2 linked regions of the Microbaculum marinisediminis genome follow. The protein of the gene in region 1 binds, or shares a complex with, the protein of each later gene. Links are inferred from orthologs where the notes say so. Each region holds a gene or a part of one and is shown in the gene's direction. Other genes may lie near its edges.

Region 1 (4,564 bases):
GGCGGCGAATGCCGCGATCCTCCACGACATCCGCAAGTCGAGCGGTAGCGCGCTGGCCGCCGCGCGCCGCGATCTCGACGTCGCCGTGCGCATCAACACCGTGGTCTTCGGCGAAACCTACGCCTCCCTGCTCAAGCGCTCCGGCGATGCCGCCGGCCCCGTGCCCAGCCGTTTCGATCTGTACGAAGAAGACGACGCGGACGGCGAGGCCGGCGACGCCTCCGCCGCGGCCTGACCCGCCCACGCTCGATTCCCACGGCCCGATCGCCCACGCCGCGATCTCCTACGCCCTGATCCCCCACGCCTGATCCGCCGCACACTGATCCACCGCCCCAGGGCCCGGCGGGGCCGGGCTCGCGACCCGCTCCATCCCGTCTCCGCATTCCCCCGCGATAGCTGACCCACGCGATTGTTACGCCGGTGCGACGGTTTTGCGGTTTCGCAAAACGGTGACGACGCGCTATCTAGGCATCGTCGGGCGGACCCCTTCCGCCCCCGGACGGAGCGCACCTATGGTCCTTTGGGTGGTTTTCGCGGTTATGACCGGCGTCGCCATATTGGCGGTGCTGGCGCCGTTGACGCGAGGCCGCTCGCCCGCGCGGAGCGGGCAGGAGTCCGATCTGGCCGTCTACAAGGACCAGTTGCGCGAAATCGACGCCGATCTTGCGCGCGGCGTGATCGATGCCTCCGAGGCCGAGGCAGCACGCGCCGAGGTCGGCCGCCGGCTTCTGGCCGCCGACCGGGCCGCCCGGGACGCGCGGGTCAGCGCCGCTCCGGTATCGCGGGCGGCGGTCACGGCCGTCATCGTGCTGGTGCCGGCCATCAGCCTCGGTACCTATCTCGTGCTCGGCTCCCCCAATCTCCCCGGCCAGCCGCTGTCGGCGCGCATGGAGCGCCCGCCGCAGGAGCAGGACGTCGAGATCCTGATCGCCCGCGTGGAGGACCACCTTGCGAACGAACCTGAGGACGGGCGCGGCTGGGAGGTGCTGGCACCGGTCTACATGCGGCTCGGCCGCTTCGACGAGTCCGTCAACGCCTACGCCAATGCCCTGCGGCTGCTCGGCTCGACCGCGGAGCGCGAGGCCGACTACGGCGAGGCGCTCGTGACCGCCCGCGACGGCGTCGTCAGCGAAGAGGCGCGTGCCGCCTTCGCCCGCGCGCTGAAGCTCGATCCGAGGATGCCGAGGGCGCGGTACTTCGTCGCGATCGCGGCCGAACAGGACGGCGATACGGACACGGCGAAACGGCTCTGGCGTGCGCTTCTGCTGGATTCCCCGGCCGGTGCGCCGTGGCGCGCGACGGTGGAACAGCGGCTGGCGGCGCTGGACGGCCCGAATGCCCCAGATCCCAGCGCCCTAGGTCCCAGTGCCGAGGACATTGCCGCCGCCCAGGATATGTCGGCCGAAGATCGCGGCCAGATGGTCGCCGGCATGGTCGAGCGTCTGGCCGGCCGCCTGGCCGAGGACGGCAAGGATCTCGAGGGTTGGTTGAGGCTGGCGCGCGCCTATGTTGTGCTGGGCGACCCCGACAAGGCCCGCGAGGCCCTGGCTTCGGCGCGGGAAAATTTCCCGGACGACGCGGCGGCGGCCGGCCGGATCGACGACGCGGTCAGGTCGCTCGGGCTCGGAAGCACGTGAGCGCCGCCATGACGTCGCAATATTGGTCGTGAGGCGGATAGAGAGGTTGAAACGCGAATGACCCGCAAGCAGCGTCGCCTGGTTCTGATCGGCGTGGCCGGCGTCGTCCTGTTTTCCGCCGTCGGGCTGATGCTGGCGGCGTTCCAGGACAATATCGTCTTCTTCAACAGTCCCAGCGACGTCATCGCCAACAAGACGGCGCCGGGCAAGCGCATCCGGCTCGGCGGCCTCGTCGAGGACGGCAGCGTCCAGCGCATGGACGGCACCACGGTGCGCTTCACCGTCACCGACACCGCCAACGTGATGCCGGTGGTCTATACCGGCCTGCTGCCGGACCTGTTCCGTGAAGGGCAGGGCGTGGTCACCGAAGGCGCGATCGGCGCGGACGGGGTCTTCGTCGCCGACACCGTGCTTGCCAAGCACGACGAGAACTACATGCCGCGCGAGGTCGCCGACGCGCTCAAGCAGGACGGCCACTGGATGGGCGAGGAGCAGGCCCAGTGAACGGGACCGTCCGCGCCCGCCGCCCCAGGGCCGCCATCCGAGCCGCGATAGGGGCTTTGGTGGCGACGGGGACAAGCGACGGCACAGTCGCGCGCGAACGGACGACGAAGTCGAAGATGCGCCCTGGGATGCGCCCTGGACAGGCTCCAGGTGGCGCTGCGAGGATTGCCGCCAACCTGGAAGGGAAATAGCCGTGGTTCCGGAGATCGGCCATTACGCTCTCGTTCTGGCGTTCGCGCTGGCGCTGGTGCAATCGGTGCTGCCCCTGTGGGGCGCGCGGCGCGGCGATCAGGCGCTGATGTCGGTGGCGCCGCCGGCGGCCGTCGGCCAGTTCCTCCTCGTGCTGGTGGCCTTCCTGATGCTGATGGTCGCCTATCTCCAGTCCGACTTCTCGGTGGTCAACGTCTGGGAGAACTCCCATTCGGCCAAGCCGCTCTTGTTCAAGATTTCCGGCGTGTGGGGCAACCACGAGGGCTCTATGGTCCTGTGGGTGCTGATCCTCGCCTTCTTCGGCGCCTTGGTCGCGCTCTTCGGCGTCAACCTGCCCGATACCCTGCGCGCGACCGTCCTGTCGGTGCAGGCCTGGATCGCGGCGGTCTTCCTGCTGTTCATCCTGGGCACCTCCAACCCGTTCCTGCGCATTCTCAATCCGCCGGCGGAGGGCAGCGACCTCAATCCGATCCTGCAGGACGTCGGACTGGCGATCCATCCGCCGCTACTCTACGGCGGCTATGTCGGCTTCTCGATCGCCTTCTCCTTCGCCGTCGCCGCGCTGATCGAGGGGCGCGTCGATGCCGCCTGGGCGCGCTGGGTGCGGCCGTGGACGCTGGCCGCCTGGTGCTTCCTGACGCTGGGCATCTCGGTGGGCTCCTACTGGGCCTACTACGAGCTCGGCTGGGGCGGCTGGTGGTTCTGGGACCCGGTCGAGAACGCCTCGTTCATGCCCTGGCTCGCCGGCACGGCGCTGCTGCACTCGGCGATCGTCATGGAAAAGCGCAACGCGCTGAAGATCTGGACGATCCTGCTCGCCATCCTGACCTTCTCGCTGAGCCTGCTGGGCACCTTCCTGGTGCGCTCCGGCGTGCTGACTTCCGTCCACACCTTCGCCTCCGACCCGACCCGCGGCGTGTTCATCCTCGCCATCCTGGTCCTCGCCGTCGGCGGGGCGCTGACGCTGTTCGCCTGGCGCGCGGGATCGTTGCAGACCGGCGGCGTCTTCGCCCCGATCAGCCGTGAGGGCGCGCTGGTGCTCAACAACCTGCTGCTGACGGCTGCCTGCGGCGTGGTCCTGGTCGGCACCCTCTATCCGCTGGCGCTCGAGGCCGTGACCGGCGACAAGATCTCGGTCGGCCCGCCGTTCTTCGACGCGACCTTCGCCCCGATCATGGTGCCGCTGCTGATCGCGGTGCCGTTCGGGCCGATGCTGGCCTGGAAGCGCGGCGATCTCTATGCCGCCACGCAGCGCCTGATGGTCGCCGCCGGCATCGCGCTCGCCGTCATGATCGGCGCCTACGCCTACGCCTATGGCGGCCCCGTGCTGGCCCCGGTCGGCATCGGCATCGGCGCCTGGCTGATCCTCGGCGCGATCTCGGAGATCACCTTTCGCTCGAAGCTGTTTTCCAGTCCGCTCGCCACCGGCCTGCGCCGCGCCGCCGGCCTGCCGCGCTCGGCCTGGGGAACGGCGCTCGCCCATATGGGGGTCGGCGTCACCGTCATCGGCATCGTCGCGGTGACGGCCTACGAGACCGAGACGATCGTCGCGATGAAGCCTGGCGACACGATCGACGTCGCCGGATACGAGCTCACCCTGGACGGCTTCTCGCCGTTCCAGGGACCGAACTACCGCGACCAGGTCGGCCATATCACGGTGCGCAGGGGCGGCGCCGAGATCGGCGTGCTCAATCCCACCCGCCGCGTCTACCTGGCCAGCGGCCAGCCGACGACGGAAACCGGCATCCGCACCATGGGCTTCAGCCAGCTCTACGTTTCGCTGGGCGAGGGCAGCGGCGACGGCTCGGTCGCCGTGCGCGCCTATTACAAGCCGCTGGTGACGCTGATCTGGCTCGGCACCATCTTCATGACCGTCGGCGGCGTGGTGTCGCTGTCCGACCGGCGCCTGCGGGTCGGCGCGCCGCGTCGGGCCCGCGCGCGGGCTCCGGTCCCGGCGGAGTAGGTCCCATGCGCCGCCTTGTTCTCGCCCTTGCCGTCTTCGCCGCGCTTGCCGGTCCCGCCGCGGCTGTCCAGCCCGACGAGATCCTCGACGATCCGAAGCTGGAGGCGCGCGCGCGCGACATCTCGGCGGGGCTGCGCTGCCTCGTCTGCCAGAACCAGTCGATCGACGATTCCGATGCCCCGCTCGCCCGCGACCTTCGTATCCTGGTGCGCGAGCGGCTGCAGACCGGCGACAGCGATCGCCAGGTCGT
Region 2 (4,710 bases), on another replicon or contig:
CACCACGTCGCCGTGGCCCAGATCGAAGCTCTCGCCGTCAACCTCGGCGCGCCGTTCGATCTCCTCGCCCTTGCCGAACTCGGTCTTCAGCGCCTCGACGAATTTCGGCTTGGCCTCGGACAGCAGGACCCGGTCCTGCGGCCGCTTCGGACCGGCGATCGACGGCTCGACGTCGCCGAGGTCGAGTTCGAGCGAATCGGTGAAGACCGGATCCTTGGCGCGCGCGGTGCGGTACATGCCCTGCGCCTTGGCGTAGGCCTCGACCAGCTCGATACGCCCCTTGGCGCGGCCGGTCTGGTTCAGGTAGCGGATCGTGTCCTCGTCGATGGGGAAGAAGCCGCAGGTCGCGCCGTATTCCGGCGCCATGTTGGCGATCGTCGCCCGGTCCTCGAGCGGCAGGTGGTTGAGGCCGGCGCCGTAGAACTCGACGAACTTGCCGACCACGCCCTTCTGGCGCAGCATCTGGGTGACGGTCAGCACCAAGTCGGTCGCCGTCACGCCCTCCTTGAGCTTGCCCGTCAGCTTGAAGCCGATCACCTCGGGGATCAGCATCGAGATCGGCTGGCCGAGCATCGCGGCCTCAGCCTCGATGCCGCCGACGCCCCAGCCCAGCACCGACAGGCCGTTGACCATCGTCGTGTGGCTGTCCGTGCCCACCAGCGTGTCCGGGAAAGCCTGCTCCACGGTATTGGTCTTGCCCTTGGCGTCCTTGGTCTTGAACTTCTTGGTCCAGACGGTCTGGCCGAGATACTCCAGGTTCACCTGGTGGCAGATGCCGGTTCCGGGCGGCACCACGCGGAAGTTGTCGAACGCTTCCTGACCCCAGCGCAGGAAGCGGTAGCGCTCGCCGTTGCGCTCGTATTCACGATCGACGTTGACCTTGAAGGCGCGCTGGTTGCCGAACGCGTCGACGATCACCGAGTGGTCGATGACCAGATCCACCGGCACCAGCGGATTGATCTTCTTGGGATCGCCGCCGAGCGCGGTCATGGCGTCGCGCATCGCGGCGAGGTCGACGATCGCCGGCACGCCGGTGAAGTCCTGCATCAGCACGCGCGCCGGGCGGAAGGCGATCTCGCGGTCGGACGACCGCTTGCGCAGCCAGCTCGCCATCGCCTTGATATCGGCCTTCTTGACGGTGCGCCCGTCCTCGTTGCGCAGCAGGTTCTCCAGAAGGACCTTGAGCGAATAGGGAAGCGAGGAGATGTCCTTGAGACCGTTCTTCTCGGCCGCCTTGAGGCTGAAATACTCGTAGGTCTTGTTGCCGACCTTGAGGGTCTTGCGGGCTTTGAAACTGTCGAGGGAGGTGGAGGTCACTGCGTCGGCCTCTTGCGTTCGGGGGTTCAGGGCGAGATGGGGCAGCGTCCACGGTGCGCAATATGACCACGACTTACGTCGCAGGCGCCGGCCCGACTTGCCGGGTATATAGAGAATTTCTAAGAGTGGTGCCAATACGACGTGAGAAAGGCGAGGCCCGTCCCGCACATGGCGACCCGATCGCGCGCCCGATACAGATCCGCATGAGGCCGTCACCATGAAGCTGGTGGGAGACGATCTCGCGTGCGTGCGCGGCGGCCGCGAGGTGTTTTCCGGCCTCGGTTTCGCGGTCGATGCCGGCGAGCTTCTGGTGCTGCGCGGCCCCAACGGCGCCGGCAAGTCGTCGCTCTTGCGCCTCGTCGCCGGGCTGGTGCCCGTGAGCGCGGGCCGGCTCCGCCTCGACGGTGCCGCCGAGGACGTGCCGGTCGGCGAGTACGCCCACTATGTCGGCCATCTCGACGCGCTGAAGCCCGCGCTCACCGTTGCCGAGAACCTCGGCTTCTGGGCCGGGATGCTCGGCCGGCGCAAGGCCGATACAGGCACTGCGCTCGCGGAGGTCGGCCTTGCCGCGCTCGCCGACTTTCCCGCCGGCATCCTGTCGGCCGGCCAGCGCCGGCGCCTTGCGCTCGCCCGCCTGATCGCCTGCGAGCGGCCGCTGTGGCTGCTGGACGAGCCGACGACGGCGATCGACGCGCAGGCGCGTGCGCGCCTATTCGACCTGATTCGCGCCCATCTCGCCGGCGGCGGCCTGGCACTCGTGGCGACCCATGACGCGCTGCCCTTCGAGACGCGGGTGCTGGAGATGGGCGGCCCCGCGCCAAACCCGGCCCGGAACGATGCCGGCGCTGAAACGGGTGCCGATACTGGAGGGGACGCGACATGACCGGCGCCGTCGCCGCCCTGTTCCGCCGCGAGATCCGCCTGTCGCTGCGCGTCGGCGGCGGCGCCATGATGGGCGCGGTGTTCTTTCTGATCGTCATCGCGCTGATGCCCTTCGCCATCGGCCCCGACCTGAACCTCCTGAAGCGGGTCGGCCCGGCGGTCCTCTGGATAGGCGCGCTGCTGGCCACCCTGATCGGCCTCGACCGGCTGTTCCAGGCCGATCACGAGGACGGCTCGCTCGACCTCCTGACCATGACCGAGACGCCGCTCGTCGTCATCGTCGCGGTGAAGGCGATCGCCCACTGGGTGACGACCGGCCTGCCGCTGGTCGTCGCCGCGCCGCTGCTCGGGCTGATGCTCAACGTCGATCCCGCCGCCCTCGGCGCCGTCGCGCTGACGCTTCTGGTCGGCACGCCGGCGCTGACCTTCCTGGGCGCCATCGGCGCGGCCCTGACGGTGGCGCTGCGCCGCGGCGGCCTGCTGGTTCCGGTGACGGTCTTGCCGCTGACGGTGCCCGTGCTCATCTTCGGCGTCGGCGCGACGGACGCGGCGATCACCGGCCCGGTGCCGATGTCGACGCCGCTTCTGGTCCTTGCCGCGTTGACGCTTCTGAGCCTCGTTCTCGCCCCGATCGCCGCCGCCGCGGCGCTGAAACTGGCGCTGGAGTAGGAATAGCCGTGCCGCGACGTTGTTTCGTATCTCAGTTCCGCCGAACTTTGTGCCATAACAGGCGGCGAAGGATCGCGTGATGATCGAACTCGCCAACCCGACCCGATTCATGGCGTACTCCGAACGCCTGCTGCCCTGGCTGTGGGCCGCGGCCGCGCTTGTCTGCGCGCTCGGCCTTTTCCTGGCCTTCCGCGCGCCCGCCGACTACCAGCAGGGCGAGACCGTGCTGATCATGTACATCCACGTGCCGGCCGCCTGGCTGGCGATGATGTGCTATTCGATCGTCGCCGTGTCGTCGCTGGGCACGCTGGTCTGGCGCCACCCGCTCGCCGACGTCTCGGCCAAGGCCGCAGCCCCGATCGGCGCCGCCTTCACCTTCCTGGCGCTGGTCACCGGCTCGCTGTGGGGCAAGCCGATGTGGGGCACCTGGTGGGTGTGGGACGCGCGCCTGACCTCGGTGCTGATCCTGTTCCTGATGTATCTCGGCCTGATCGCGCTATGGCGCGCCTTCGACGATCCCGCCCGCGCCGCGCGGCCCGTCGCGATCCTGGCGCTGGTCGGCTTCGTCAACATCCCGATTATCAAGTTCTCGGTCGACTGGTGGAACACCCTGCACCAGCCCGCCAGCGTCTTCCGCCTCGACGGGCCGACGATCGATTCCTCGATGCTGTATCCGCTTCTGACCATGGGCGTCGGCTATACGCTCCTGTTCTTCGCCCTACATACCGCGGCCATGCGCAACGAGGTGATGCGCCGCCGGGTCCGGGCGCTGCGCGTCAGGGCGGCCGGCGCGCTGGCGCCCGCGCAATGACCAGATCGAGGAGCTGAGCCAATGGTCGACCATCTCGGATTCATCGTCGCCGCCTATGCCCTGACCGCCACCGTGCTGCTCGGCCTCGTCGTCTGGGTGGTCGCCGACGGCCGCGTCCAGAAGGCGGCGCTGGCCGAACTCGACAGGCGCGGCGTGCGCCGCGCGGGCGGCAACCGATGACCGCCGAGGACACCGCTCCCGGAAAGTCGGGGCCCGGGAATCCGGCGCCCGAGAAATCCGCGCCCGCGAAAGCCGCCAGACCGAAGCGCTCGCTGCTCGGCCGCATCGTCGTCGCCACGCCGCTGGTGGTGTTCGCGGGTCTCGCCGGGCTGTTCCTGTTCCGCCTCTATGCCGGTGACCCGAGCGTCGTGCCCTCCGCCCTGATCGGCCGCGAGGTGCCCCAATTCAGCCTCCCCGCCCTCGACGGCCTGGTGGAGGACGGCAAGGCGGTGCCGGGCTTTTCGACCGACGACCTCAAGGGCCAGGGCGTGACCGTGGTCAATGTCTGGGCGTCGTGGTGCGTGCCCTGCCGCGAGGAGCATCCCTTCATCGAGGCCCTGGGCGAGGACGACCGCTTCCGCGTCTTCGGCCTCAACTACAAGGACGGCGCCGACAACGCCCGCCGCTTCCTCGGCCGCTACGGCAATCCGTTCGATGCCGTCGGCGCCGACGAGAAGGGCCGCGTCGGCATCGACTGGGGCGTCTACGGCGTGCCCGAGACCTTCGTCGTCGACAACGACGGCCGCATCGTCTTCAAGCATGTCGGCCCGCTCAACGCGCGCTCGCTGGCCGACCGGCTGATGCCCGAAATCGAGAAGGCGCTGAAGCCGAAGCCCTCTTCCTGATGAAGCACTCGTCGTGACACCGCGTCGGACGGATTGATTTTGCCGCGCGCTTGACGGCACCATTTCACGTCATGAGCGATCTCGAGCCCGACTTCCACCACACCGTCCCGCCCGGCGACACGCTGGAGCGGCGCGTGTGCACGCGCTGCGGCTTTGTCCACTACGACAATCCCAAGGTCGTCGTCG

Evidence for each region.
Region 2: the proteins of ccmE (region 1) and ccmB are in contact, whole or in part, in a solved structure (PDB 8CE8), measured with the Escherichia coli proteins. The link is inferred for Microbaculum marinisediminis from one-to-one orthologs.

Annotation. Positions count from the first base shown.
Region 1 is NZ_JALIDZ010000002.1:347,537-352,100, reverse strand. The notes cover bases 673-3,417. They hold ccmE (cytochrome c maturation protein CcmE), read left to right. Parts: upstream 673-1,694; coding sequence 1,695-2,141; downstream 2,142-3,417. Other genes in these bases: MUB46_RS04910 (heme lyase CcmF/NrfE family subunit), read left to right, coding at 2,335-3,417; ccmI (c-type cytochrome biogenesis protein CcmI), read left to right, coding at 673-1,637. Outside these bases: MUB46_RS04925 (hypothetical protein), read left to right, coding at 1-235; more of ccmI, read left to right, coding at 513-672; more of MUB46_RS04910, read left to right, coding at 3,418-4,314; MUB46_RS04905 (cytochrome c-type biogenesis protein), read left to right, coding at 4,320-4,564. UniProt on the Escherichia coli protein: Heme chaperone required for the biogenesis of c-type cytochromes. Transiently binds heme delivered by CcmC and transfers the heme to apo-cytochromes in a process facilitated by CcmF and CcmH.
Region 2 is NZ_JALIDZ010000004.1:348,472-353,181, reverse strand. The notes cover bases 1,142-4,032. They hold ccmB (heme exporter protein CcmB), read left to right. Parts: upstream 1,142-2,196; coding sequence 2,197-2,868; downstream 2,869-4,032. Other genes in these bases: MUB46_RS10540 (DsbE family thiol:disulfide interchange protein), read left to right, coding at 3,856-4,032; ccmD (heme exporter protein CcmD), read left to right, coding at 3,701-3,859; MUB46_RS10550 (heme ABC transporter permease), read left to right, coding at 2,948-3,679; ccmA (heme ABC exporter ATP-binding protein CcmA), read left to right, coding at 1,535-2,200; acnA (aconitate hydratase AcnA), read right to left, coding at 1,142-1,317. In the rest of the region: more of acnA, read right to left, coding at 1-1,141; more of MUB46_RS10540, read left to right, coding at 4,033-4,524; MUB46_RS10535 (NUDIX hydrolase), read left to right, coding at 4,596-4,710. UniProt on the Escherichia coli protein: Required for the export of heme to the periplasm for the biogenesis of c-type cytochromes.